Regions from separate parts of the Mesorhizobium sp. MC2-1-1 genome, predicted to be linked through region 1. Evidence: predicted binding sites of a transcription regulator. Region 1 holds the regulator's gene; the other holds the start of a gene.
What was found. The regulator LexA, encoded in region 1, represses DNA repair genes until DNA is damaged. The targets are predictions, from matches to a motif close to TGTTCNNNNTGTGTTCNG.
Positions count from the first base shown of each region.

Region 2: ACR64R_RS21820 (ImuA family protein) is a predicted target of LexA. The motif match lies at 7,964-7,981, and genes of this name have one in related genera.

Region 1 covers NZ_CP195205.1:1,763,909-1,778,337, forward strand. The annotation lists gene ACR64R_RS08925 (L,D-transpeptidase family protein) at 1-238, opposite strand, end outside; gene secG (preprotein translocase subunit SecG) at 454-972, opposite strand; gene tpiA (triose-phosphate isomerase) at 1,129-1,896, opposite strand; gene ACR64R_RS08940 (peptidyl-prolyl cis-trans isomerase) at 2,040-3,935, shown strand; gene trpD (anthranilate phosphoribosyltransferase) at 3,932-4,942, shown strand; gene trpC (indole-3-glycerol phosphate synthase TrpC) at 4,947-5,759, shown strand; gene moaC (cyclic pyranopterin monophosphate synthase MoaC) at 5,756-6,238, shown strand; gene ACR64R_RS08960 (molybdopterin molybdotransferase MoeA) at 6,238-7,443, shown strand; gene ACR64R_RS08965 (alpha/beta hydrolase) at 7,453-8,283, opposite strand; gene kynU (kynureninase) at 8,346-9,593, opposite strand; gene lexA (transcriptional repressor LexA) at 10,044-10,778, shown strand; gene ACR64R_RS08980 (ComEC/Rec2 family competence protein) at 10,772-13,012, opposite strand; gene gltX (glutamate--tRNA ligase) at 13,350-14,429, shown strand, end outside.
Region 2 covers NZ_CP195205.1:4,396,566-4,410,994, forward strand. The annotation lists gene ACR64R_RS21770 (SRPBCC family protein) at 1-297, shown strand, start outside; gene ACR64R_RS21775 (hypothetical protein) at 356-844, opposite strand; gene ACR64R_RS21780 (hypothetical protein) at 843-1,109, shown strand; gene ACR64R_RS21785 (DUF72 domain-containing protein) at 1,602-2,381, shown strand; gene ACR64R_RS21790 (NAD(P)/FAD-dependent oxidoreductase) at 2,330-3,496, opposite strand; gene ACR64R_RS21795 (sensor histidine kinase) at 3,520-5,019, opposite strand; gene ACR64R_RS21800 (response regulator) at 5,079-5,777, opposite strand; gene ACR64R_RS21805 (HpcH/HpaI aldolase/citrate lyase family protein) at 6,174-7,052, shown strand; gene ACR64R_RS21810 (DUF1737 domain-containing protein) at 7,083-7,289, shown strand; gene ACR64R_RS21815 (metallopeptidase family protein) at 7,383-7,820, opposite strand; gene ACR64R_RS21820 (ImuA family protein) at 8,004-8,996, shown strand; gene ACR64R_RS21825 (DUF6504 family protein) at 8,938-10,428, shown strand; gene ACR64R_RS21830 (error-prone DNA polymerase) at 10,425-13,754, shown strand; gene ACR64R_RS21835 (Trm112 family protein) at 13,912-14,160, opposite strand; gene ACR64R_RS21840 (LON peptidase substrate-binding domain-containing protein) at 14,331-14,429, opposite strand, start outside.

The DNA.
Region 1 (14,429 bases):
TGTCGGCAGCGATCTTGGCCTCGAGCTTGCTGATCTGCGCAAGATCCTCAGAGGTCGGGTTCTTCTTCTTCTTGAGAAGCCTCAGCTGCGATGCATCGCTCTTGGCGGCGACGACGGGAATAGCGTCGGTTGTCTCTACCGAGGGGGATGTGGCCAGGTTTGCCGGTCCGGCAAAGGCCACGGAACCCATGCCGAGGACGGCACAGACTCCCAGGAAGATGAAGCTGCGAAGCTGCATGGCGAAGATCCGATTGTTCAAAAGCAAGTTGCCCACGGCGTCGCCCGGCGCCCCCCAAGGACGCCGATAAAGTGCCGCGCGCAATCTATAATCGATTAGCCGTCATCGCCTCAAGCTGAGGCAGGCGCTACGCCCGATTGAATCTTTGTGATCGGGCGCTCATTTGCCGTGACTGTGTTCAAAGAACAACAGATCAGGGCCAGCTGCCTGTCCGGCTACTGGTTCGGGACCTGCGGCGTGACCGGCAAGGTAACGCCATTGGATGCCGGCGGAGTGGCCGGATTCGCGGGCGCCGGTGCGGCCGGAGCGGGCGCTGTTGCCGGAGCCGGCGCGGTGGCGCCGTTGGCAAGCGGTGTGGTCGTCGTGCCACCAGACGGTGCGGCGGGAGCCGTGCCGCCGGCTGGAGCCGCGGGCTTGGAGGCGCCTACAGGCCCATTCGAGCCCGGCAACTGGTTGAGCACGCCTTTGCCTTGGCTTGATGTCGCCGGGCGGTCGAGGATGTCGATCGGCTTTTCGCCATAACGGGCAAGGATCGACAGCGCCAGCGACGTCACGAAGAACGCCGCCGCCAGGATCGCGGTGGCGCGGGTGAGCGCATTGGCGGCGCCGCGAGCGGTCATGAAACCGGAACCGCCGCCAATGCCAAGCCCGCCGCCTTCGGAGCGCTGCAGCAGCACCACACCGACAAGGGCGAGCACGACCATAAGGTGAACGACGATCAGTACGGTTTCCATAATTTATCCTGGCGGGGCCTTGCGCGACCGCGCATAGGACCAATGATTTGGAGGCGGCTCCTTACAATGCTTTGACGGCATTTCCAAGCCCGTGGCCGGGAATATGGGAAGCAATGCGGCCGTTACAACGATTTAGGCCGCGCGAGCCCAGGAGAGCTAAGCGATGTTCATGTAAGCTTCCGCGATGGCCAGGAAGTCGGCAGCCTTCAGGCTGGCGCCGCCGACCAGAGCGCCGTCGACATTCTCGACGCCGAGGAGCTCCACTGCGTTGGACGGCTTGACAGAGCCGCCATAGAGAATGCGCATCTTGGCCGCGACGTCGCCGAGCAGGCCGGTCAGCTTGCGGCGGATGTGCGCATGTGCCTCGGCGACGTCGTCTACGGTCGGGGTCAGGCCGGTACCGATGGCCCAGACCGGCTCATAGGCGATGATCGTGTTCGTTGCGGTGGCGCTTGTCGGAACCGAGCCCTCGAGCTGACGCGACAGTATGTCAAGCGTGGCGCCCGACTCGCGCTCGGCGCGCGTCTCGCCGATGCAGACGATGGCCACCAGCCCCGCCCGCCAGGCGGCCGACGCCTTGGCATGGACCATCGCGTCGTCCTCGCCGAACATTTCGCGCCGTTCCGAATGGCCGACAATGACGTGGCTTGCACCGGCGTCCTTGAGCATCTCGGCTGAAATCTCACCCGTAAAAGCTCCGCTCTCCTTCGGATGGCAATCCTCTCCGCCAGCCCGCACCGGCGTGCGTGACAGGATTTCGGCGGCACGCTGGAGCAACGTAGCCGGCACGCACACCAGCGCTTCTGTTTCCGCATCTAGCCCGCTCATGAAGCCGTTGCCGATCGACCGTAGCTCATTGAGCGAGGCGCTGGTGCCGTTCATTTTCCAGTTCCCGGCGACGAGCGGGCGGATTCCAGGGGTCATGGGGCGGGTTCTCCGAGCGACATTTAGCAGCGCTCTCACTACCAAAATCAGGTCACAAAGCAATCGACAGTGGACTGGAAGGGCGCTATTGCGCTTGTTTCAGACTCGGCGCATGCGAAAATGCGCATAAATCGGAAGTATGCATGCTTAGTATATTGAGAAGCGCGGCGAGCACCTGGGTCGCGAAGGCGTTGCTGTTGTTGCTGGTCCTGAGCTTCGCAGCCTGGGGCATCACCACGCGCATGGTGGGCGGCGTTCTGGGCGGCCATCACGCGGTGATCACCGCCGGCGGCACTGAAGTCTCGATCAACGAGTATCGCCTCGCCTATGATCGTCAGCTCTCGATGTTATCGCAGCAATATGGCCAGCGCGTCACCCAGGAACAGGCCAAGCTGCTCGGCGTCGACAACCAGGTGCTGGCGCAACTCGTTTCGGGCGCAGTGCTCGACGAACAGGCACGCAAGCTCGGCCTTGGCCTTTCCAAGGATCGGCTGGCCGAATTGACGCGCGAGGATCCGGCCTTCAAGGGACCTGGCGGCCAGTTCGATCGCCGGACGTTCGAGTATCTCCTGCGCCAGCTCGGCATGCGGCCGGAGGACTATCTGAGGAACCGTGCGCAGGTGGCTGTGCGCCAGCAGATCGTCGAGGCGATTTCCGACGGCCTCAAGGTTCCGCAGACCTTCCTGAAGGCGGTCTCGCTCTATCGCGGCGAGGATCGCACGATCGACTATCTTGTGCTGCCCAAGACGCTGGTCCAACCGATCGAGGCGCCGTCAGACACTGCGCTCAACACCTATTTCGACGCCAACAAGAAGAACTACGCGGCGCCGGAATACCGCAAGTTTTCCTATGTCCGGCTGGAGCCGCAGGATATCGCGGACCCGTCCGCGGTGACCGACAGCCAGGTCAAGGACGATTACAACAAGAATATCGCGCGCTACACGACGCCCGAGATGCGCACCATCGAGCAGTTGGTGTTCAAGACCTCGGACGCGGCAAAGGCGGCCTTGGATTCCCTGAAGGCCGGTGCAACCTTCGACAAGCTCGTCACCGCCGAAGGCAAGACGCAAGCCGACACGCTCCTAGGCACGCTGTCCAAGGACAAGATCGCCGACAAGGCGGTGGCCGACGCAGCCTTCTCGCTCAATGCCAACGAGGTGAGCCAGGTCGTCCAGGGGGCCTTCGGTCCGGTGCTCCTGCGCGTTACGGAGATCAAGCCGCAGGTCGTGAAACCTCTTTCGGAAGTGTCCGACCAGATCCGCAAGGACCTGGCGATAGGCGAGGCAAGCCGCATCCTGCTCGACGTGCATGACAGCTATGAGGATACCCGCGCTTCGGGTGCCTCGCTTGCCCAGGCCGCCGACAAGCTCAAGCTGAAGGTCATCACCATCGACGCCATCGACCGCACCGGCCAGCGGCCGGACGGTACGATCGTCAACGACCTGCCGCAATCGGCCGATCTCATCAAGTCTGTGTTCGCCGCCGAGCCCAATACCGAGAATGAAGGTCTGACGACCGCCGACAACGGTTTCGTCTTCTACGAGGTGCAGTCGGTCACGCCGGCGCGCGACCGCACGCTGGACGAGGTCCGCAAGAAGGTTGTGGCCGACTGGACGGAGGCCGAGACCGAAAAGCGGCTCGACGCGAAAGCGCAGGAACTGGAGAAACGTCTCAAGGCAGGCACTACGCTCGACGCTGTTGCGGCCGAGCTCAAGCTCGACAAGCAGACCAAGCGAGGCTTGAAGCGCGAAGCCGACGATGCCGATTTCGGCAAGGAGGGCGCCGCGGCGATGTTCGGCGTCGGCGAAGGCGGCACCGGCCTGATCCCCTCGCCCACTGGCGACGGCCAGATCCTGTTCAAGGTTGCCGAGGTCTTCGAGCCGGCGGGCGCCGACGGCAGTACGGTGCCGGATGACGCTCAGAAATCCTTCGCCGCCGGCATGTCGGACGACCTGCTGGACCAGTTGGTGGCACAGCTGCAGTCGCAATATGACGTTCGCATCGATCCGAACGCCGTTTCTCAAGCACAGACACGATGAGCGCGCTGAAGACACACATAGCCAAGGTCGCCGCCGGCATCGCGCTTTCCTTCGAGGAAGCGCGCGACGCCTTCGACATCATCATGTCGGGCGACGCCACGCCCGGCCAGATCGGCGGCTTCCTGATGGCGCTGCGCGTGCGCGGCGAGACGGTGGGCGAGATCGCTGGCGCTGTCGCCACCATGCGCGCCAAGATGCTGCGCGTCGAGGCGCCGCAGGGCGCGATCGACATCGTCGGGACCGGCGGGGACAACTCGCACTCGGTCAACATCTCGACCGCCTCGGCCTTCGTCATCGCGGCCGCCGGCGTGCCGGTGGCCAAGCACGGCAATCGCGGCCTGTCCTCGCTGACCGGCTCCGCGGACGTGCTGATGGCGCTGGGCGTCAAGATCGACATTTCGCCGGAAATGATCGGACGCTGCATCCATGAGGCCGGCGTCGGCTTCATGTTCGCGCCGGCCCACCATCCTGCGATGAAGCATGTCGGACCGACCCGGGTCGAGCTCGGCACGCGCACCATTTTCAACCTGCTCGGACCGCTGTCGAATCCCGCCGGCGTCAGCCGCCAGATGGTCGGCGTTTTCCTGCCGGAGTGGATAATGCCGGTGGCCGAGACGTTGAAGGCGCTAGGCGCGGAGCACGCCTGGGTCGTCCATGGCGATGGCTATGACGAGATCACCACCACGGGCGAGACCCAGGTTGCCGAACTCGCCGGCGGCGAGATCCGCACATTCACCCTGACGCCGGAAGCAGTCGGACTGAAGCGGCACACCAAGGAAGAGCTGCGCGGTGGCGACGCAGCCTACAATGCCAGGCAGTTGCGCGATATGCTGGGCGGTGCCGCCGGCGCCTATCGCGACACGGCGCTGATGAATGCCGGCGCCGGCCTGGTCGTGGCAGGCAAGGCGACCACGCTTGCCGACGGAATCGCGGCGGCGGCGCAAGCGATCGACAGCGGCCGCGCGCTTGGCGTGCTGGACAAGCTCGTCGAGATTTCGAACGGATAAGGCCTTGTCGGATATTCTGCGCAAGATCGAAGCCTATAAGCGCGACGAGATCGCGGCCGCGAAGGCGAAAATACCGCTGGCCGAGATCAAGGCACGGGCGAAGGATGCCGGTGCGACGCGCGGTTTTTCGGCGGCGCTTGAGGCCAAGCGTCGGGAGGGAAGCTTTGGCCTGATCGCCGAAATAAAGAAGGCCAGCCCTTCCAAGGGTTTGATCCGTGCCGATTTCGACCCGCCGTCACTGGCGCAGGCCTATCAGAAAGGTGGCGCCGCCTGCCTTTCGGTGCTGACAGACACCCCGTCTTTCCAGGGCGCTCCGGAATTTCTCACCAACGCGCGCAAGGCGGTGTCCCTGCCCGCGTTGCGGAAGGATTTCCTATTCGACCCTTACCAGGTCTACGAAGCACGAGCCTGGGGCGCAGACGCCATCCTGATCATTATGGCGAGCGTGGACGATGCACTGGCTGGCGAATTGGAAGCAGTCGCCTTCGAGCTCGGGATGGACGCGCTGATCGAAGTGCATGGCGAGGCCGAAACGGAGCGCGCTCTGAAATTGTCGTCGCGGCTGATCGGTATCAACAACCGCAATTTGCGGACCTTCGAGACCAGCCTTGCGACCTCAGAGCGGCTGGCGCCAATGGTGCCGGGCGGCTACCTGCTCGTCAGCGAGAGCGGCATCTTCACCCACGACGACTGCCTCAGGATGCGAAAGACCGGCATCGGCGCCTTCCTTGTCGGCGAGAGCCTCATGCGGCAAGCCGACGTGGCCGCTGCGACCAGGTTTCTGCTGACGGGCAAGGCAGCGGCCGAGGCCGTCTGAGCATGGCCCTTACCCATCTTGGCGCCAAGGGCGAAGCCAATATGGTCGATGTAGGCGACAAAGCCGAGACGACGCGCACGGCGATTGCCGAAGGTTTTGTCTCGATGCGACCGGAAACGCTGGAGATGATCCTGGCCGGCGACGCCAAGAAAGGGGATGTTCTGGGCACCGCCCGCATTGCAGGCATCATGGCGGCGAAGAAAACGCATGAGCTGATCCCCCTCTGCCATCCGCTGCTTCTGACCAAGGTCGCCGTTGAAATCGAGCCGGACCGCACGCTGCCTGGTCTCAAGGTCACCGCGCTTGCCCGCGTTACCGGCAAGACCGGTGTGGAGATGGAGGCGCTCACCGCCGCCTCGGTCGCCTGCCTCACCATCTACGACATGGCCAAGGCGGCGGACCGTGGCATGGTGATTTCCGGCATCCGGCTGGTCGAGAAGACCGGCGGCAAATCCGGCGACTACAAGGTAGGTCCCTGATGGTGCTGGTTCCGGTCGCAGAGGCGCTACAGCGCCTGCTCGACGACGCGGCGCCTTTGCCCGCCGAAAGCATTCCACTCGCGCAAGCAGCAGGGCGGGTCCTGGCGGAACCGGTTGTGGCGCTGCGTACGCAGCCGCCTTTCAACGCCTCCGCGATGGATGGCTATGCCGCGCGTTCCGCCGATGTCGCTTCGGCGCCGGCTGAGCTCGAGGTCATAGGCATGGCGCCTGCCGGGCGCGGCTTCTCCGGAACCGTCGGAACAGGCCAGGCCGTGCGCATCTTCACCGGTGCGCCGCTGCCTGAAGGCGCCGACACCATCGTCATCCAGGAAAACGCGCGCGATCTCGGCAACGGCAAGGTCGAGGTGACGGAGCCTACCGGGCAAGGCCGCAATGTCCGCCGACGCGGTCTTGACTTCGGCCAGGGGGACGTGCTGCTCCAAAAGGGTCGCGTGCTCGATGCCGCGGCACTTTCGCTGGCAGCTTCGGCCAACCACCCTGTCTTGAAGGTCGTGCGGCAGCCGCTGGTCGCCATCATCGCCACCGGCGACGAGTTGCTGCCGCCGGGTAGCACGCTCGGCCCCGACCAGATCATTTCTTCCAACGCCTATGGCGTCGCCGCTGCTGCCCAGTCGGTCGGCGCGCGCGCGCTCGATCTCGGCATCGCCGCCGACCGCCAGGACGCTATCGCCGCGTTGGTCAGGAAAGCCGTGGCGGCGCGCGCCGACGTCATCGTCACGCTCGGAGGGGCGTCGGTAGGCGATCACGACTTGATCCATGACGTACTGACCCGCGAAGGCATGAAGCTCGACTTCTGGAAGATCGCCATGCGTCCCGGCAAGCCGCTGATGTTCGGCCGCCTCGGCAATGTCCGCTGCGTCGGTCTGCCCGGCAACCCGGTGGCAAGCATCGTCTGCTCTCAGCTCTTCCTGAAGCCGCTCCTCGCTCGTCTCGGCGGCCGAGATCACAGGCAGGACGTGCGAACGGCCCGTCTGGGCGCCGCTATGCAAGCCAACGACCTCAGACAGGACTATGTGCGCGCCGTCGTGCGCGAGGACGCCGACACGCTGGTCGCGACCCCTTTCGGCATCCAGGACTCCTCGATGCTGCGCATGCTGGCCGACGCCAACGGGCTGATCGTGCGTGAGCCCTTCGCACCGGCCGCGCAGGCCGGCGACGAATGCAACGTTCTGATGCTGCGCTGAAGCCGATCCTCATTCATCGACGAGCGTACGGGTCAGGGGATGAGCGGGATCGACAAGACCGTCGACGACACTGAAATGATGCCGATCCGGCTCGACCACCGAAGCTGTGGCGGCACCAAGCCCGGTCCAGATATTGGCAAGCAACGCGCTCTGGCGCAGGAATTCCGAACGCTCGCCGCCGCCGGCCCAACAGGTGATGCGGATTCCATTCCGGGGCCGCAGCAATGCAGGGCTTTCGGCCGACGCTTCGTGCTCGTCGATATTGAGGGTCTCGTTCAGCGCGGTGAGCATCAGAGGCCGAAGGTCGTGCAGGCCTGAAATCGAAATGACCTGGCGTATGCGCCGCGCCACGTCGGGCGAGAGCGGCGATGTCGCGGTCACCATCCGGCTGACGAGATGTCCGCCGGCCGAGTGCCCGGCCAGCATCAGCGGACCATCGACCATGGCTGCCGCCCTCTCGATCGCGACCGAGGCTTCGCCGACGATGCCGCTGATCCTGATCTTCGGGCATAGCGTGTAGGAGGGCATTGCGACGGCAAAGCCTCGGCCGACCGCGCCTCCGGCCAGATGCGACCAGGACTCTCGGCCCGACCCCATCCAATAGCCGCCGTGGATGAACACGACGAGCCCCTTTGGCGTCGCTGGCGGTAGAAACAGATCGAGCTGGTTGCGCGGCGCTTCGCCATAGGCGATGTCGAGCCGCGCCCTGCCCTGGGTCAGCAACTCTTCGCGAAATGCCTGCGCCGGCTGGTCCCACGCCGCCGGCCAACGATCGCCGCCGGCGATGTTCGCGCCGTTGGCATAGGCGTCGTTCCAGTCGGCAATACGGTGTTCGAGCACAGGGCCCCTCCCGCGGTCAGGTCAACTTTGATTGGCTTCTCATGGCATCGCCGACCCAAGACTCAGGTGACGGTGGCCTTGACGGCGAAGCGCGCCTCTCGCCAGGCGCCGCTTCGCAGTATGTCGGCGAGCACCTCCACGGCGCGCCACACGTCGCTGTAGCCGACATAGAGTGGCGTGAAGCCGAAGCGCATGGTCGACGGCGCCCGAAAATCGCCGATCACGCCGCGTTCGATCAGGGCCTGCATGATCCGGTAGCCATGCGGGTGAATGAATGAAATCTGGCTGCCGCGTTTGGCGCCGTCGCGGGTACTTTCGAGAGTAAGATCGTAACCTCCGCATCTTGCCTCGACGAGTTCGATGAACAGATCGGCCAGCGCGGTGCTCTTCCTTCTCACCATCGCCAGGTCGACGCCGTTCCAGACGTCGAGCGCGCCCTTCAGCGTGCGCATCGACAGGACCGGCTGCGTGCCGCACAGGAACCGACGGATGCCGGTGTCCGGCGCATAGGCTTGCTCGAAGGCGAACGGCCGCGCGTGGCCCCACCACCCGCTGAGGGGCTGCTGCACATCGGCAAGATGCCGCTCGGCCGCATAGATGAACGCGGGTGAACCTGGCCCCCCGTTGAGATATTTATAGGTGCAGCCGACCGCGAAATCGGCGTTCGCCCTGTCAAGTTCAACCGGCATGGCCCCCGCGCTGTGACACAGATCCCATACGATCAGCGCACCGGCGTCATGCGCCTTGCGCGTGAGCGCCGCCATGTCGCGCAACTCGCCGGACTTGTAGTTGACGTGGTTGACCAGCACCACCGCGGTGCTTTCGTCGATCAGTTCCTCGATGGTTGGCGCGTGCACGCCGGCCAGGCGCAGGACGGTGTTCTTTCCGGTCGAGGCCACGCCTTCGGCCATATAGAGATCGGTCGGAAAACTGTCGCCCTCGGCAACGATCACGGTTCGGCCCGGCCGCATCGCCATCGCCGCATGCAGCACCTTGTAGATGTTGATCGACGTGGTGTCGCAGACCACGGTCTGGCCAGGCGCCGCGCCGATCAGCCGCCCGAGCTGGTCGCCCAGTTCGACCGGCATGTCGAACCATCCATCCTTGTTCCAGGCACGAATGAGGTCATGCGCCCACTCCTCGTTAGCTGCTTTGCGCAGTTCCTCGAATGCGGCGTGTGGAGCGGCTCCCAACGAATTCCCGTCGAGATAGATCACCCCTTCCGGCAGGACGAATTGATCGCGCAAGGCACGCAGCGGATCTGCTGCGTCCATAGCCTCGATCTCGGCGAGATCAGGAATTCCCCCCATTATGCTACCGCCTACATTTCGGAATGCCCGCCGCTCACGGCTGGCCAAGAGCGGTTGTCTCACCACCGTCGGCGTCCGGGCAAGAACCTTTCGTCCTGTGTTAGCTGGTCCATGGAGGGCGAGAACCGTGAACCGGCAAATCGCCGACGTTGGCATTTTGGGTTCGTTTCGTTCACGGTGCGGCATGCGCAATCGATGTATGCGCGATCGCACCCGGCACTTCCGTGATGCCGCCACCCGCTGTTCCCATTTAAGCAAGGCTGCAAATTCGAGCGGAATCAATGCCACTGCGCTACAGGTAGCGGCCAAGGCCCCTCGGATGCAACATTGTTTCGGCGGTCCTAACAAATTCACTAAACTTTAAACGGTTGCGGAACACAACTGGAACAGATAGTGTTTGTTCTGGGTTTGTTTTTCTGATTCTGGTTTCAGAACCCGTGGGGGCCGCCGATGCTGACGCGCAAACAACATGAACTCCTGATGTTCATCCATGAACGCCTGAAGGAGAGCGGGATTCCTCCATCCTTCGACGAGATGAAGGAGGCGCTCGACCTCGCCTCGAAGTCCGGCATCCACCGTCTGATCACGGCGCTGGAAGAGCGCGGTTTCATTCGCCGGCTGCCGAACCGGGCGCGCGCATTGGAGGTCTTGCGGCTTCCCGACTCGATCGCGCCTGGCTTGAATGCCGCTAAGAAGTTTTCGCCTAGCGTCATCCAGGGGGGCCAGGGCAATCTCGGTCGACAGGTCAAGCCGGCGACGCCGTCGCGCACGCCGACGCCCAGCAATGACGATGAATCCACTTCGGCCGTTTCCATCCCGGTTATGGGCCGCATCGCCGCCGGTGTGCCGATCGACGCCATCCAGCACCAGACGCATTCGATCACTGTGCCCCCGGACATGATCACCGGCGGCGAGCATTATGCGCTGGAGGTCAAGGGCGACTCGATGATCGAGGCCGGCATCTTCGACGGCGACACCGTTATCATCCGCAACGCCAACACGGCAAGCCCGGGCGAGATCGTGGTGGCGCTGGTCGACGACGAGGAAGCGACGCTCAAGCGCTTCCGCCGCAAGGGCGCCTCGATCGCGCTCGAGGCGGCCAACCCGGCCTATGAGACCCGGATATTCGGACCGGATCGGGTAAAGGTTCAGGGCAAGCTGGTCGGGCTGATCCGGCGTTACTGAGTGGGCGCCGGTTTGATGTTCGCTTTTTCCTGTCGCTTGTACGGAGGCAGCCCCCTCGCCTCGCGCGCGTATTTCCGCTGCTCGTGCCATGGCCGATACGGTTCTTGGACCGCGTAGCTGATGGCCGGCCGCGCGGTTGCCGATTGCGGATCGAAGAAGATGGCGGCGCTGCCGCCGCGCGCCAGTTGCCGTTTGGTGACGACGAGCACGCGCGGATCGCGGCATGGGTTGTAGGCCGTGGCGTCGTTGATGACGATGAGGTCCGCGAACCCGCAGGCCGACCGGGCGTTGTCTCGGGTCTCGGCGAGCGCCACGATCGCGCCGGAAGGATACCGGCCGATGCAGAGATCGCCGATACAGTAGAAGGGCGAGCCCGCCGGCAGGTCGACGGGGTCGGCGATGTCGAGCGCCCCGTTGGCGAATGTCTCCGGCGGCACGATTTGCTCGGCTTTCAGCGCCCGTTTCCAATTGTCGGTGGTGAACTCATTGGAGCGTTCGCGGTTGATGGCAAGCTCTCCGCCGCCGATCGGCATTGCCACCAGATGGGCATCCTCTGAAATGAGCACATCAGGCGTTCGGACATGCGGGATGGCCAGCAGCGCGGCGAGCGCGAACGGAACGGCGGCTAGCCTCAGCCAGGTGGTGGCCATGGTTGCGATGACGAGCGCGATGGTTGCTAGCAGCACGGACTGGATCGAGATAAGCCCGACGGCATCGACCGGCGAGCGCTCGGAAATCCATGCCGAGATGGCTATCATCGCGGTGAGCCCCTTGCCCATCACATAGAGAAAAGGACCGTCAAAGCCGAAGGGCATGGCCAGTGCGCTAAGCACGGCGAACGGCATGACGATCAGAGAGACGATCGGCATGACCGCCAGATTGGCCAGCAAGCTGAGCGGCGACACACGCTGGAAGTGCCAGATTGCGAACAGCAATGTCGCGCTGCCCGCGACAAGCGAGGTAATCGCGGCTCCACCCACTCCAACCGCCAGTTTTCGAGAGACGAAGCCGACAAACGAGCGCCTTGCCGGCGGCGTGGTCGTTTTGCCGGCGCGGTAGTCGGCAAAGCCGGCATAGGCGCCGACGAGCGCAGCAGTGGCGGCGAAAGACATCTGGAAGCTCGGGCCGACCACTTCATGCGGCGAGACGAGGATGACGGCGATGGCCGAGATCGCCAGGTTTCGCATCGTCAGCGCCGCGCGGTCGAAGAGCACGGCGACAAGCATGACCGCCAGCATGATGAAGCTTCGCTCGGCCGCCACCACGATACCGGAGATCACGAGGTAGCAGGCGATCGAGAGCAGCGCGATTGCAGCGGCATATTTCTTCACCGGCCGGCGCGACGAGAAATCGGGAAACAGCGCGAAGGCACCTCGCAACAGCACCATGATCGTGCCGGCGACCAGCGCCATGTGGAGACCGGAGATCGAGATGATGTGATAGATGCCGGTCCGCCGCATCGACTCGTTGATCGCCTCCGGAATCCCGGCGCGCACGCCGACTATCAGCGCCGCCGCGATCTCGCCTTCGGACCCGCCGATGGCGCTCCTTATGTGATCGGCTATGCCTTCGCGCGCGTTTTCTATGGCCGATGCAACGCGCGCGCCGAAGGGTGCCTCCGTCGATGCGGCCGGCGTCGGCGCAATCAGCTTTGGATCGCCCAGGAAAAAGCCGCTTGCGCCAATGCCGCTAAAATAGCTGTCGAAGGAATAGTCATAGCTTTCGGGCCGAACCGGGCCTGTTGGCGGCAGCAGCTTCACATAGCCGGTCAGTATCGACCCTGCCGTCATGTCGGGCGGAATCCTGCGCGCCGAGAGCCTGACGCGATCCGGTGCGTAGCGCAGCTTCGGATGCTCCGTGGAAATCAGATCGATGGTCAGCCGGACACGGCCGTTGGCCAATGTCTCGGCGACGATGAGGCGGCCGGTCAGCCGCGTCTGGATTTCTGACCCCAGCATCGGGGTTGCCATTCGCCAGGTTTCCACCTTGGCGGCCAGAAAGCCCAGGGCGCAGAAAAGCGCTGCCATGAAGGTCAGGTGCGTTCTCTGCCAGGAGCGCGAGACCGTCGCGCATACGGCCATCAGAGCCACCGCCGCCATCGGCCTGTAGAGGTCCGGCTCAGTGCTCAGCGAAAAGTAATAGATCACGCCGGCGGCAAGGAAGACCGGCACCAGCAGGAAGGCAACGCCACGATCGAGCTCGGTCGCGGCGGCGTCGACGATGCTTTGGCGCATCGCGGAGAACGACGCCCGGCCAAGTTGTCTGCGGAGTCCTCCGAGTGCCTCGGCCGAAGGCGAAACTGGCCGCCACGCACCGTCGCCGGACGACGGAAGCTCCGCCGGCGGATGGGGTTCCGGAACCGGCAACGGCGCCGCTTCGGCCGATATGGCGCGAGCGAACATCAGGCGCTCGCTGACGCCTGCTGTCGTTTCCCCGCCCTCTTCCGCGCCCCGGCCACGTCCAGCCATCGGGTCTGCCCCTTGCGCCCCAGACGCCCTATGCTACATGAACGCCGGTCGCGTGGAAGTCAGCGCGAAACATGCATTTCTTCAGTGCTTCTTCGAGAGTTCCATGTCCGACAAGGTCGTCACCCGTTTTGCCCCCTCGCCCACAGGCTACCTGCATATCGGCGGGGCCCGCACCGCGCTGTTCAATTGGCTCTACGCCAGGCACACAGGCGGCCAAATGCTGCTGCGCATCGAAGACACCGACCGCGAACGCTCCACGGAGGCGGCCACGGCGGCCATTCTCGACGGACTGACCTGGCTCGGCCTCTCCTGGGACGGCGAGGCCGTTTCGCAGTTCCAGCGCGCGCCGCGCCATCGGGAGGTGGCTGAGGAGCTCGTGCGAATGGGCAAGGCCTATTACGCCTATGAGACGCCGGCAGAGCTCGAGGCGATGCGCGAGGCGGCTCGCGCCAAGGGCCTGCCGCCTCGCTACAACGGCCAGTGGCGCGACCGCGATGCGTCCGAGGCGCCTGCAGGCGTCAAGGGCGCCATCCGCATCAAGGCGCCGACCGAGGGCGTGACGGTCGTGCATGATCGCGTGCAGGGCGAGGTTCGCTTCCCGAACAAGGATCTCGACGACTTTATCATCCTTCGTTCCGACGGCGTCCCGACCTACATGCATGCCGTCGTCGTCGACGACCATGACATGGGCGTCACCCATATCATCCGCGGCGACGATCACCTGACCAACGCCGCGCGCCAGACGGTGATCTACAATGCCATGGGCTGGTCGGTGCCGTCGATGTCGCACATCCCGCTGATCCACGGCGCCGACGGCGCCAAGCTGTCGAAGCGGCACGGCGCGCTGGGCGTCGAGGCCTATCGCGCCATGGGTTATCTGCCGGAAGCTCTGCTCAACTATCTGGCCAGGCTCGGCTGGAGCCATGGCGACGACGAGGTGATGTCGATCAAGGACATGATCGCCTGGTTCGACATCGGCGACGTCAACAAGGGCGCGGCCCGCTTCGACTTCGCCAAGCTCGAGGCGCTGAACGGCGTCCATATGCGCAAGATGGACGATCATGCGTTGTTCGACATCTTCGTCGCCACCTTGCCCTATCTCGAAGGCGGGCCCGCGTTTGCGGCAAAGCTCGACGACAAGCGCAAGGCGCAACTGCTTGCCGCCATGCCCGGTCTCAAGGAG
Region 2 (14,429 bases), 2.6 Mb from region 1:
GTGCGAAGCGCGCGCGGCAGGCGCCTGCCCGCCAGCGGGAAATTCCTCGAGATCGAGACGCCGCGCCGAATCGTTCAGACCATGCGCCACGACTGGGATCACCCGGCGCTGGGCCGTCACGAAACCACGCTCGCCTATCTGCTGGAGCCGATCGCCGGCGGCACGCGGCTCACCATCTGCCATGGCGGCTTCGCCGGCTTCCCGGACGCGGCCGCCGGGCATGCCGAGAGCTGGACGCGTGTTCTTGGATGGCTGCAGCGGTATTGTGAGTGGTTAGGCTCGGCGACTTCGCGGTAGGCTTCCGTCCGGAATTGCTGAAAAACAAAAAGATAGGCACTCGCGGCCCGATTTGATCTCAAATGGAAATCAGGCGATCCTGGAGTCCGCCGAGATAGGTTTTCCAGATGTGGTCCGACAGTTGGCGACGGTAATCCGGATCGGCCGCGCGCGAGCTGTAGGAGGCGCCCCCGACATGAAAAAGAACCTCGTCATACACCTGATAATTGTCGATCTTCCCCTCGACGTTCACCGCGACGTGACTTAACCGGGCCATCTCGAATTCCCCGACGGGGTGCTTCGAATACAATACCGGCCAGTTGCCGCCTCCGGTGTCCATGCCGATGTCGAGCCGATTCCTGAAATCGAGCTTCGCATGCTCGACGGCAGCGAAATTGTAGAAGCACAGGCCGGCCCAGTAGTACCAGCGAGGCTCGTCCTCGGCTTTCTTGTACAGGTAGCTGGACTTGGCGTGCAGCGGCGTCCCGTAACCGATCTTTCGCCCGACGCGCTGCGCGATATCGATCGGCCCGACCGGGAAGCAATCGTGATCGATGAAGCCGAACATGTCTGGCTTGAGGTGCCTGACGATGTTGTGGAAGACCCAGGTCTGGGAGACGCCATGTGATCTGGAAGGGTTCGTTTCGAAATTCCTGGGCAGTCCGAAATACGCGACCCCCCGCCGCGCGCAGATCGCTTCGATCGAGGCTCGCGCTTCCCGCTTCGGCGAATTGTCGATCACCACGAGCCTTGTCCCGGTCGGGAAGACCTGCCAGGCCTTGGTGAGCACGTCGATGACCCAGGGCGTGTTGAACGCTATGGTGAAGCAGTAATTCCGATCCGGCTTTCCGCTTAGTTCCCTGGCGAATGAATGGCCCTTGGACGCGGCGCTTCCCAAAAACTGACGCCGCAGAATCTCGTGGCGGAGGCCCAACACCAGTTGGACTCCCCTTGTGCGCCGAAAATTCTCGACAGCCTTTTTAAACAATGTTTTCCCCGAGCGCCCGACGAGGCCGAGACTAGCATGGCGCGGCCGGCAGGAATCAATGTCTTTCGCCGACCGGGCTGGATATCTGCAGCCGGCCGGATTTCCGTATCGAATTGCCGTTGGGGAGGCGGAACGCCGACGCTTGTGGCTTAACTGCCCGGCAGATCAGCGATAGCACGCGGCCCCCACGACCGTTCGCGGGGTTTCCCGGACGCCGCCTCGGGACATGCCGAAGGCTGGGCGTGGGCGCCCGGGTGGCTGCGAGCCTGGCTCGGCCCGCGGGCGACTGGCCGAAGCTCTCCCTTGACCCGCGATCGCGCCTGTCCAGATTGTGGGAATGGAGAACAGACGCTGCGCCGTGGGAACCGCCGGATGGAGTATAGCGGCAGCGCATAGAGCTTCTTTCCCGGCGGCCGGTTCGCAGCTCGAACGCTATGCGGCGCGACTTTCGATCGCCGAGATCAATTCCTCCTTCTACAAACCGCATCGGCGGGCAACTTATGAGCGCTGGGCGCGCTCGGTTCCGGACCATTTTCGCTTTTCCGCAAAGATCCCCAAGACCGTGACGCATGAGCGTCGCCTGGAAGATTGCAATGATCTTCTGGACGCGTTCTTGGGTCAGGTCAAAGGGCTCGGGGCCAAGCTTTCCGTGCTTCTGACGCAGCTGCCGCCCAGCCTGCAATTCGATCTCCAGACCGCCGAAAAGTTCTTCGCCGTGCTGCGCGCAAAGACCGACAGGCGCCTGGTTTGCGAACCGCGTCACCCCAGTTGGTTCGCACCCGAAGCCGGGATCTTGCTCAGTCGCCTTCACGTAGGGCGTGTTGCGGCCGATCCCGCTCCCACGCCTGCTGCCGCCATGCCTGACGGCTGGCCCGAACTCGCCTATTTCCGCTTCCATGGCGCGCCGCACGTCTACTATTCAGAATACGAAGCTGGGCGGTTGCTGGATATTGGCGAGCGGCTTGCCGAAGCCGGCGCATCGGCCGCCGAGGTCTGGTGCATCTTCGACAACACGGCGCGCGGCCATGCGCTCGGCAACGCGCTTTCGCTCGACGCGACCGTTCGTCAGATGACGTTCAGCTCGCGGAACGCCCTTCCCTCAGCCACTCTTTCATAGCCGAATGCCCTGCAGTCCACCGTCCGGTATCCGCCATGCATGATGAGCTCCGCGATCGATTTGCCCACCGCCGGCGCCTGCTGCAGGCCGTGGCCGGAAAAACCGTTGGCGAAGAGGAAGTTTCCGACTTCGGGATGCGGCCCGATCACCGCGTTCTGGTCAAGCGTGTTGTAGTCGTAATGCCCGACCCAGCCGCGTGTCGCCTTGATCGCCTCGAAGGCCGGGATGCGGGTGGCCAAGATCGGCCAGACCACATCCTCGAACAGCGACCAGTTGACCTCGAAATCCTTCGGATCTGGCGCGACATCGCCTTCCTCCGGCTCGGCGCCGCCGGTGAGATAGACCGAGCCTTCGGGCCGCACATAGATGCCTGACGGATCGACCAAAAGCGGCATGTCGGCATATTTCTCACGCGCCTCGAAGACGAAGACGTTGCGCTTGCGCGGCTCGACCGGCAGCGCCAGCCCGGCAAAAGCCGCGACCTTGCCGGCGTTCGGGCCGGCGGCGTTGACGACGATGCCCGCCTCCAGCGTCTCGCCATTGTCGAGCGACACACCGGTGACGCGATTGCCGTCGCGCGAAATGCCAGTGGCGGAAGCCGTGATGAAATCGATCTTCTTGTCGCGCAGCGCCTTGCGGAACAGGGTCAGCAGCGCATGCGCGTCGAACCAGCCCTCGCCGCTACGGCCATAGGCGCCGGCGGCGATGTCGTCGACCGACAGCCAGGGGAAGCGGCTCGCCAGCTGTCCGGCGTCCTCCAGCACGATGTCGGCGCCCTCGGCCACTTGCGTCTCATGGTTGGCCTTGAGGATCGGCAGGCCCGCCTCGCCGGCGAGGATCAGGTAGCCGCCCTCGCGGAAACCGATATCGGCGTCGGCGCCGAAGGTTTCCTTGAGCCGCCGGAACAGTTTCAGGGTGAACTGCGACAGGCGAATGTTTTCGGGGATGGAGAATTGCTGGCGGATCGAGGCGAGCGACAGGGTCGTCGCCGCATGGGAGAATTGCGGATCGCGCTCGATCAGCGCGATCGAGCCGGTAAAACCTTCCTCCCGCAGATAATAGGCGACCGAGGACCCGACGATGGCTCCGCCGATGATGACGATGTCGTAGCGCACTTTTGTCTCCAGTTCGCCGGTTCTCAAAATCCCGGCAGATCGATCTCGAAGCGCGTGCCGCGCCCGGAGTCAACCAGCCTGATCGTGCCATCATGCGCTTTCAGGAGGGCCAGCACGATGCCGAGCCCCATGCCGGTGCCGCCGGTTTCGCGCCGCGTGGTGAAGAACGGCTCGAAGATCCTGGCGCGGTTGGCGGCCGAGATTCCGTCGCCATCGTCGCCGACATGGATCGTGACCCTGTCGCCCGCCCTTGCCGCGCCGATCGAAACCAGCCTGGCGCCGTGCCGGGCGGAATTGTCGATTAGGTTGGCGAGCACGATGCCGAGATTCTCCGCCGAGATGCCGAGCCCGATATACCCGCCGCCTTCAAGCCGCGCTTCCAGCCTGGTGTCGATCGGCAAAGATGCCAATGCGGCATGGAGCGTCGTGCTTTCGCCGCTCGGTTCCAGGTTCTCGGCCCGCGCCAGGTCGAGCAGCCGCCGCACCAGGAGATTGAGCCGCCCGGCGTCGGTGACGATGTTGTTGGAGAAACGTCGCCGTTCGGCCTCGTCCATCGCGCCGCCGGAATCGCGAAGCAGCTCGGCCGCGCCCTGGATCGCCGTCAGCGGCGATTTCAGCTCATGCGAGACATGGGTGGCGAAGGTCTGGATGCCGTCGGAGCGCGCCTGCAGCTTCTGCGCCATGTCGAGGAAGGCCGCCGACAGCGCCGCCATCTCGCGCGTGCCGTGATGGGCGAGCGGACGGATCGCCTCGCGGTCGCCCGCGGCGATGCGTTTCGTCCTCTCGATCAGCGCATAGATCGGCCGGCTGACGGTGCGGATGAACACCAGCGCGATCAAAAGCGTGCCGCTCAGTATGGCGATCGCCGCCAACGTCACCTTGCCGCGCTCGCCATAGAGATGCTTGACGATGTTGTTCGGCGTTCGCGAGAGATAGACGACGCCGGCGACCCGGCCGTCGAGTTCGACTGGCAGGGCGACGAAGACGCGCACCCTGGTGCCCCGGCTCACCGAGTATAATGGCGGCGGAGGCTGGTCGGGGATGCGCAGTCTCAGCTCGCTGGCGTACGCGCCGGAAAGCGCGGTCCGCACCTCCTCGACCCCGCTCAGCGACTGGCCGATCTCGCCGCCGCCGGCAATGACCACGCCGCGCGGGTCGAGCAGGCGGAAGCCGGCAAGCGTCGTCTTCTGCGTTTCATCGAGAATGCCGGCGAGCTTTGCCCCGATGGCCGCGAAGGCCGGGTCGGGGGCGGCCGGCACCGCAACGGGGCGCATCGGCATCACGTCATCCGAGGCGAGATCGAGGCGTGGCTCTATCGGTTCATAGGGATAGTTGTTGTCCCGCGCCGGATCGGCCGATATCGGCGAACCCATCTTGTCCGGGGGAATGCCGGCGGCACGCACCTGCTCCGCATAGACGGCGGCGACGACCGCGCCTTGCGCGATGAGCTCGCCCTCGGTCTGGCGGATCAGCTGGTTCTCATAGAGCCGGAAGAAGAACAGCCCGACCAGCGGCAGGGCCATGACTACGATCAGGATGGCGATGACGACGGTGGCGAGCCGCGGCCGCCACCTTTCCTTGCTCAACCACCGCATCGGCCGAGCCGGAAACCGACGCCGTGCACCGTCGCGATCGCATCCGCGCAGCCGACCGCCGCCAGCTTGGCTCGCACGTTGCGGATGTGGCTGTCGACCGTGCGTTCCGAGACATGGATGTTCGAGGCATAGGCATTGGCCATCACCGCGTCGCGGCCAAGCACGTGCTGCGGCCGGGCGAGAAAGCCTTTCAGGATGGCGAATTCGATCGCCGTCAAGGTGAACGGCTTGCCGTCGAAACTCGCCGCGTGGCTTGCCGGGACGAGCATGAGCTTGCCATGCGCGAACTCCCGGTCGTCTGTTTCTCCCTCGACTGGCGCCGGCCGCGCGCGCCGCAGGATGACATTGACGCGGGCGACCAGCTCGCGCGGGCTGAACGGCTTGGTCACATAATCGTCGCCGCCCATTTCGAGCCCGAGGATGCGGTCGATCTCTTCGTCGCGCGCCGACAGGAACAGCACCGGCACGTCGGATTTCTGCCGGAGCCTGCGGCAGACCTCCAGCCCGTCCATCTCCGGCATGCCGATGTCGAGCACGATGAGGTCGGGTGGGCGCCGCTCGACCGCCTGCAGCGCCGCCGCGCCGTCGGCGACGGCCGCCGTCTTCATGCCGGCCTTTTCCAGCGCGAAGCAGATTATCTCGCGGATATGCGGGTCGTCGTCGGCGACGAGGATATTATGCGGCATCGATCGGCGGGCCAGGTGCGTAAGGTTGGGTAACGGCAGGATTAGAGCAATTCCGTGAAAAGTGCGAAGTGCTTTTCCATATGGCGCGACCTTGGGGCGAAAGGGAGGACGCCCGCTTTGCGGGGCGGCGCTTGCGGCTCGACGAGCCACCAGCCCTCATGGATGAGCCTGCGTTGCAGTGACCGGCGGATTGTGTGAGGTGTTCGCATGCCGCCTGTCTCGCCGGCCCGTGCGGAAAGCGCGCGGCGGATTGGAGGAGGTTTTCCGCAAGGATTTGCAGATTTGGTGCAGGTCAGTCCGCCACGCGTGAAGCTGCGACCTATCCCTTCTGCGGCCGTTGAGGAGAAGATCGCTCCGCGCCTTGCCTCACCCGCCATCACCCGGCATAGATCGGCCATGACCGTCGACAGCTATCGCCCGCGCCGCTCGGTGCTCTACATTCCCGCCTCGAACGACAAGGCGCTTGCCAAGATCGGCTCCCTAGCCTGCGACGCCGTCATCATCGACCTCGAGGACGCCGTGCTGCCCGCCGAGAAGGCTGCCGCGCGTGACAAGGTCGCCGGCATTCTTGCCGGTCCCGGACGGCGCTGCGAGATTGTGGTGCGCATCAATCCTTTGGCCAGCGAATGGGGCGCCGACGATCTTCTGGCTGTCGCCAAGGCCGAGTCCGACGGCATTCTCCTGCCCAAGATCGGCACACCGCGCGACATTCTCGAGGCCGGCGACCTGCTCGACGACAATTCCGCGCCGGACAGCGTGAAATTATGGGCGATGGTCGAGACGCCCAAGGCGCTGCTCAACATCGGCGCCATCGCCGAGCTCGGCCGGGACCCGGCCTCGCGCCTTGCTTGTTTCGTCGCCGGAACGAACGACCTGGTCAAGGCGACCGGCATACTGGCGACGCCCGACCGGCGCTATCTGATGCCCTGGCTGATGCAGCTGGTGCTCGCGGCGCGCGCCGGCGGCCTCGACGTCATCGACGGCGTCGCCAATGATTTTCGCGACCTCGACGCCTTTGCCGGCGAATGCGCCCAAGGAGCGGCCATGGGCTTCGACGGCAAATCGCTGATTCATCCTGCCCAGATAGAGCCGGCGAACCGCGCCTTCTCGCCATCGCCCGAAGCGCTGGCCACGGCTCGTGACATCAGGGATGCGTTCGCGCGCCCCGAAAATGCCGGCCGGGGCGTCATCGCGATCGATGGCCGGATGGTCGAGCGCCTGCATCTGGCGGAAGCCGAAAAACTGCTGGCGAAGGCCGCGATCATCGGCGCATGATGCGCCGGTATGCAAAGATAGGCTCGAAAGATGAAACTCTACCGCTTTCTGTCCGGCCCGGACGATTCAACCTTCTGCCACAAGGTGACGGCGGCCCTGAACAAGGGCTGGCACCTGTTCGGCTCGCCGACCTATGCCTATGACAAGAAAACCAAGTCGATGCGCTGCGGCCAGGCCGTGGTGAAGGATGTCGAAGGCCAGGAATACACAGCCGACACCAAGCTGAGCGATTGGTAGCTAGCCAATCTCCCCCAGGAGGGGGAGATGCCCGGCAGGGCTAAGGGGGGCGCGAGGTAACGAGGCTTCTGCCGCCGAGCTAACGTGACGCTCTCAGCTAGCAGCGGCCTGCTCGGCCGCCTCCTCGATCCGCTCCATGTCGTCATCCGACAGACCGAAATGGTGGCCGATCTCGTGGATGAGCACATGGGTGACGATGTCGCCCAGCGTCTCCTCGTTCTCTGACCAATAATCGAGGATGGCGCGACGGTAGAGCGTTATGCGATTCGGTCCCTCGCCGGTCTGCGGGTTCCAGCGCTCGGCGATGCCGCGTCCCTCGAACAGGCCGAGCAGGTCGAACGGCGTTTCCAGCGACAGGTCGTCCATGATCTCGTCGGTCGGGAATTCGGTGATCTGGATGATGATCTCGCCGGTGAGCTGGCGGAATTCTTCCGGCAGATGGGCATAGGCCTCCAGCGCCAGAAGCTCGAGCTCGTCGATCGACGGCGAGAGCTGGTCGTGCCAGATACGTGTCTTGTAGATGCGGGCCATGGAATGTCCTTTGATCCCGGCATATAGGCTTTCGCGCCGATAGAGGCAAATGAGCCGGCGGGGCGTTCGCTTTCAGGGTAAAGGGCGAAGGAATAAATTCCTTATGAGTCTGCTTGACTCTTCCGGACGCCTCTGGAATCTATAAGAACATAACAGGAACAACTGCTGCCGGAAGTGAACGTCATGGCGATGAGCGCCGTGGCGCGGGAAACTGTTTTTGCCCTGCGCCGCCAGATCGCGAAGATCGAGGGAACGCTGCCCGAGCGCCTGCAGGCGCCGGCGGGCGGGACGCCTGTCGATGCATCCGGCTCGGACATCACCATCATCCGGCGTGGCCTCGCCGTGGCCTCGCCGGACGCCTTCCTGCGCACCGGTATCGATCGGCTTGATGCAGCTCTTGGCGGGGGCCTGCCCAAGGCGGCGCTGAGCGAAATCCATGGCCTGGAGACCCGCGATGCCGGCGCGGTCGCCGGCTTCGCGCTTTCGCTCGTAAGCCTGATCCTCAAGGAGAAGCAGGGCCTGCCGATCCTCTGGGTCGGCACAACGGAAATCTTTCACGAGGCCGGCCTTCCCTATGCCAGGGGCCTGCACGCGCTGTTCGGCATGAAGCCGGAGCAATTGCTGTTTTCCGAGGCCCCGAAACTGCTCGATGCGCTGTGGATCGCCGAGGAGGCCGCCCGCATGACGGCCTTCGCCGCCGTCATCCTCGAGATCCGCGGCAGCCCCCCGCGGCTCGACCTCACCGCCACGCGCCGGCTGCACGCCCGAGCCCAGAATGCCGGCAGGCCAGTGCTTTTGCTGCGCCAGGCCGGCGAGGCCGATCCAACCGCCGCGCCCGTGCGCCTGATCGTTTCGGGGGCGCTCGCGTCAAACCGCGAAACGGTCGCCGGACCGCTCGCGGGCTCGATCGGCCGCCCTGCCTTCAAGATCGATATCGGCAAGAGCCGCACGGCCCTGCCCGGACAATTCACACTGGAGTGGAACCCAAATGAGCACGCTTTTGCAGAAAGAACAGAGAATTCTGTCGCTGTGGTTCCCGCATCTCAGCGCGGAGCGGATCCTGCGCCAGCGCCTGGGGCGGTCCTGGCGTTCCCGGCCGTCGCATCATTTGCCACTGGTGATCAGCCATCGCGACAACAACACCCAACGCATCGCGGCCCTCGACGAGCGGGCTGAGGCGCTGAAGCTGAAGCGCGGCATGGGCATTGCCGATGCCCGCGCCATGCATCCCTCGATCGATGTGGTCGAGGCCGACCCGGAGGCCGACCGTCGCCTGCTCGAAGGCCTTGCCGACTGGTGCGACCGCTACACGCCGCTGGTGGCGATCGACGCCGAGGATGGGCTGTTCCTCGACGTCACCGGCTGCACGCATCTGTTCGGCGGCGAGCGCGCCATGCAGGAGGAAATCCTCACCCGCTTCCTCCAGCAGGGTTTTGACGTCCGTGCCGGCCTCGCCTCCACGCCGGGCGCCGCCTGGGCGGCGGCGCGCTTCCATGGCGACCGTATCGTGGCCGGCGGCGAGGAGGAGGCGTTGCTTTCGCCGCTGCCGCTATCGGCACTGCGCATCGCGCCGGAGACCCGCGCCGGCCTGGAGAGCGTCGGCCTGCGCACCGCCGGCGCGGTGATGGCCGCGCCGCGCGCGCCGCTCGCCCGCCGCTTCGGCGCCACCCTGCTTTTACGCCTCGACCAGGCGCTCGGCCGCCTCGACGAGGCCGTGTCGCCGCGCCTCCCCGTCGCGCCGCTCTCGGTCGAGCGCCACCTTGCCGAACCGGTCATGCTCACCGACGACATCGAGCGGCTGGTGAGCCGGCTTGCCGTCGCCCTGAAGGCCGACCTCGAACGGCGCGGCGAGGGCGCAAGGACGCTGGCGCTGCTTCTCTTCCGCGTCGACGGCGCCGTCAGCCGCATCGCCGTCGGCACTTCGCGCCCGATGCGCGAGCCCCGGCTGATCCAAAGGCTGTTCCATGAGCGGCTCACCGCGCTGGAGCAGAGCATCGACGCCGGCTTCGGCTTCGATCTGGTGCGGCTGTCGGTGCTGTCGGTTGCCGCCTTCGACATGGTTCAGGGCGACCTGACCGGCGAGGCGGACGACGATGATGCCGACATAGCTCTCTTTGCCGACCGTGTCCGCGCCCGCCTCGGCGAGGCGGCCGTGCTGAAGCCCGTTATCGTCGAGAGCCATCTGCCGGAGCGCGCCGTCAAGAGCGTGCCTTTCGCCGAAGCGCCGCAAAGACGCGCGCCGTCGGCCGGCCGGGCGGCGCCACCCCGAACAGCGCCACCGGTGACCATCTACCCGCCGGAGCGGCCGGTGCGCCTGTTCCGCTCGCCCGAGCCGATCGAGGTGCCGGCGACCGAGATCCCGGAAGGGCCGCCGATGAATTTCCGCTGGCGCCGCGCGCTTTACCGCGTCGCCCGCGCCGAAGGGCCGGAGCGCATCGCCGCCGAATGGTGGCGGCAACTGCCCGGCGAGGAAGAGGCGCCGACCCGCGACTATTACCGCATCGAGGACAGCGAGGGACGCCGCTACTGGCTCTACCGCCAGGGTCTCTACAGCAGCGCCGCGCAGGCCGCGCCGCCGCGCTGGTTCATGCATGGGGTGTTCGCGTGAACGCGCTGACCGTCATCCCCTATGCCGAGTTCGGCATCAGCTCGAACTTCTCCTTCCTGCGCGGCGCCTCCAGGCCCGAGGAGCTGGTGGTCACGGCGAAATTCCACGGCTTTGCCTCGATCGGACTTGCCGACAGGAACACCGTCGCCGGCGTCGTGCGCGCCTGGCAGCAGGCCAAGGTGGAGAAGATGGCCTATCACCCGGGTTGCCGCCTGGTGTTCGGCGACGGCACGCCGGACATCCTCGCCTATCCCCGCGACCGCCAGGGCTGGGGCCATCTCTGCCGCATGCTGACCCAGGCGAATCTGCGCGACGAGAACGAGAAGGGCGCGACATTGCTCAAGCTCGACGACCTGCTCGAATGGGGCGATCGAATGTCACTGGCGATGCTGCCCGATCTATCGGCGGGCGCGGAAGATAATCTGACATTAATTAGCCGGCTCAGGGATCGCTTCGGCCCGACGCTCAGGCTGGCCGTGGCGCCGGACTATGCCGGCAATGACCGCTTCCGCGTCGAGCAGGCGGCGGCGATGGCCGAGCACGCCGGCGTCCCGCTGATGGCGACCAACGACGTGCTCTACCATGCCGCCGAGCGCCGCCCGCTGCAGGACGTGCTCACCGCGATCCGCCTCAACACGCCGGTTTCCGATGTCGGGCTGGAGCTGGCCGCCAATGCCGAGCGCCACCTGAAGCCGCCGCTGGAGATGGCGCGGCTTTTCCGCCGCCATCCGCAGGCGCTTGCCGAGACGCTGCGTTTCGCCGGCGAGCTCACCTTCTCGCTCAGCGACCTCGAATACAATTATCCGGACGAGCCGACCGAATCCGGGCTTGGACCGCAGGCCGAGCTCGAACGCCTTGCCCGCGAAGGCGCGGCAAGACGCTATCCGGCCGGCGTTCCCGATTATGTGCTGAAGCGCATCGGCAGCGAGCTCGCGCTGATCGAACGCCTGAACTACGCCCGCTATTTCCTGACCGTCCATGACATCGTCAAATTCGCCCGCGACAAGGGCATCCTCTGTCAGGGCCGTGGCTCGGCCGCCAATTCGATCATCTGCTTCTGCATCGGCATCACCGAAGTCGGCCCCGAGCGCATCGACACGCTGTTCGAGCGCTTCATCTCGGAGGAGCGCAACGAGCCGCCCGACATCGACGTCGATTTCGAGCATGAAAGGCGCGACGAGGTCATCGCCTACATCTACGAGAAATACAGCGCCAAGCGCACCGCCTTGGCCGCCGCCGTCATCAGCTATCGCGGCCGCTCGGCCTTGCGCGAGGTGGCCAAGGCCATGGGCCTGTCGGAAGATGTCCGCAGCGCGCTGTCCAGCACCATATGGGGCTGGTCGACCTCCGAGCTCGGCGAAAGGGAAGCCAATTCCGGCGGCCTCGACCGCACCGACCCGCTGTCGCGCCAGGTGCTGGAGCGCGCCAACGAGATCATGGGCTTTCCCCGCCACCTTTCCCAGCATGTCGGCGGCTTCGTCATCACCCGCGACCGGCTCGACGAGGTCGTGCCCATCGTCAAGACGGCGATGGAGGAACGCAAGATGGTCGAGTGGGACAAGGACGATCTCGACGCGGTCAAGATCCTCAAGGTCGACGTTCTGGCGCTCGGCATGCTGACCTGCCTGAAGCGTGCCTTCACCTTGCTCACCGATCATTATCCCCGGGCGCGGGATCCGTTCGGACGACCTTACGTGCTCGCGACCCTTCCCGAGGAGGACAAGGACGTTTACGCCATGATCCAGAGGGCCGACACGCTCGGCGTCTTCCAGATCGAGTCGCGCGCGCAGATGTCGATGCTGCCGCGTCTCAAGCCGGCAGATTTCTACGATCTCGTCATCGAGGTTGCGATCGTGCGCCCGGGCCCGATCCAGGGCGACATGGTGCACCCCTACCTGCGCCGTCGGCAGGGCAAGGAGGAAGTCAATTATCCCAGCCTGGAGCTCAAGAAGATTCTCGGCAGGACGCTGGGCGTGCCGCTGTTCCAGGAACAGGCGATGAAGATCGCCATCGTCGCCGGCGGCTTCCGGCCGGGCGAGGCCGACGAGCTGCGCCGCGCCATGGCGACCTTCAAGCGCACCGGCACGATCGGCAATTACCGCCAGCGCATGATAGACGGCATGGTCGGTAATGGTTACGACAGGGACTTCGCCGAACGCTGCTTCAAGCAGATCGAGGGTTTCGGCGAATACGGCTTTCCCGAAAGCCATGCCGCGTCCTTCGCGCTGCTGGTCTACGCCTCCTGCTGGTTCAAGACCTTCTATCCCGATGTCTTCTGCGCCGCGATCCTGAACGCGCAGCCGATGGGCTTTTACCAGCCGGCCCAACTCGTGCGCGACGCGCGCGACCATGGCGTCGATATATGCGAGGTCGACGTCAACCATTCCGTCTGGGACTGCACGCTGGAGCAATCCGCTTTCGATCCGTCCCGCATCCTCGAACGCCATGCCTCGATGCGCGGCGTGATCGGGACGGCGCATGCCGTCAGGCTCGGTTTCCGCCAGATCAAGGGCCTGTCCGAGGAGCGCATGGAAGTTCTCGTCGCACGGCGCGGCGACGGCTATCGGTCGGTCCGCGATGTCTGGCTGCGCTCTGGCCTCGATGTCGGTGAGATCGAGAAGCTGGCGCAGGCCGACGCCTTCCGCTCGATCGGCCTCGACCGTCGCTCAGCCCTCTGGGAGGTGCGGGCGCTCGACGGCAGGAGCGCCGCGGAGAAACTGCCGCTTTTCGACCGGCCCTCGCTCAGCCTGCGCGAGCTGGAACCGGAAACGAAACTGCCAAGAATGCCGCTCGGCGAGCATGTCGTTCACGACTACCGCGCCCTCGGCCTGTCGCTGAAGGAGCACCCGGTCGCCTTCCTGCGCGAAAGGCTGGATCGCGCCGGCGTCACCCCCAATGCGCGCTTGCCATCGGTGCGCGACGGCCGCCGTGTCTCCGTCGCCGGGCTGGTCCTGGTGCGTCAACGTCCCGGCAAGGGCAACGCGATCTTCCTCACGCTGGAGGATGAAAAATCGATCGCCAACGTCATCATCTGGCCCCGCGTCTTCGACCGCTTCCGCTCGGTGGTCATGGGCGCCCGCTTCATCCGCGTCACCGGCAAGCTGCAGCACGAATCGGACGTCATCCATATCGTCGCCGACCGGATCGAGGATTTGACTCCATGGCTCGGCGTGCTGCTGGAGTCCGCCAACCGCCCGGTCATCGAGCATAATCCAGCCGAACGGCCGAACTCCACTACAAGCCGCGGCCTACCGGCCCGCCAGGACATCGAAGCTCTATCGGGCGCCGCGCAACAGGTCATGCCCAAGGGGCGCAATTTTCAGTAGCGTCGTGTCCAGCACCACAGGGAACGTTTCAGGGGCAAGAAAGCGCCTTCATCATCGACCGGCGGAGCAAGGAGCGAAGCCCTGGAATGACGGCATAAGCAACGTTCCGCCAACCCCGACGGCCGCCCCCGATGGCGGCATGACAGCGCCGCTCGCTTTACGACTGCCCGCTAAGCCGCGGTGGCGGCGGGGCCAGCATGTCCTCGGCGGAAATCGTGCGCGCCTCCGAAGGCAGCATGATCGGGATGCCGTCGCGCACCGGATAGGCGAGCTTCGCCAGGCGCGAGACCAGCTCGCCGCGCTCGGGATTCCAAGTCAGCGGCCCCTTGGTCAGCGGGCAGGCCAGCAGCTCCAGCAGCTTCGGATCGACCTCGGCCTTCCGCCCGTCACGTCCGTAAGCAGGCATCGCACCTTTCCACTGTCTATCCCCTCACCCTTGAATGGCTTGAGACTCAGGTCGGGCCCGCTCCAAAATGGCGGCCTCCGACAACCGGCGGAGCGTACCTGAAGTCCGTGAGCAGCGAAAGCGCGGCAAGCCGCAATTGGCAGGCCGGGCTCACCTGAATATCAATGCACTTACTGGATGCTGGAGCCAAACTCGTCGCCCTCGCGCGCCAGCGTCATCTCGGTGATGGCGATCAGCGTTTCGGCGCGCGTCTTCAGGTCCGGCGCTTC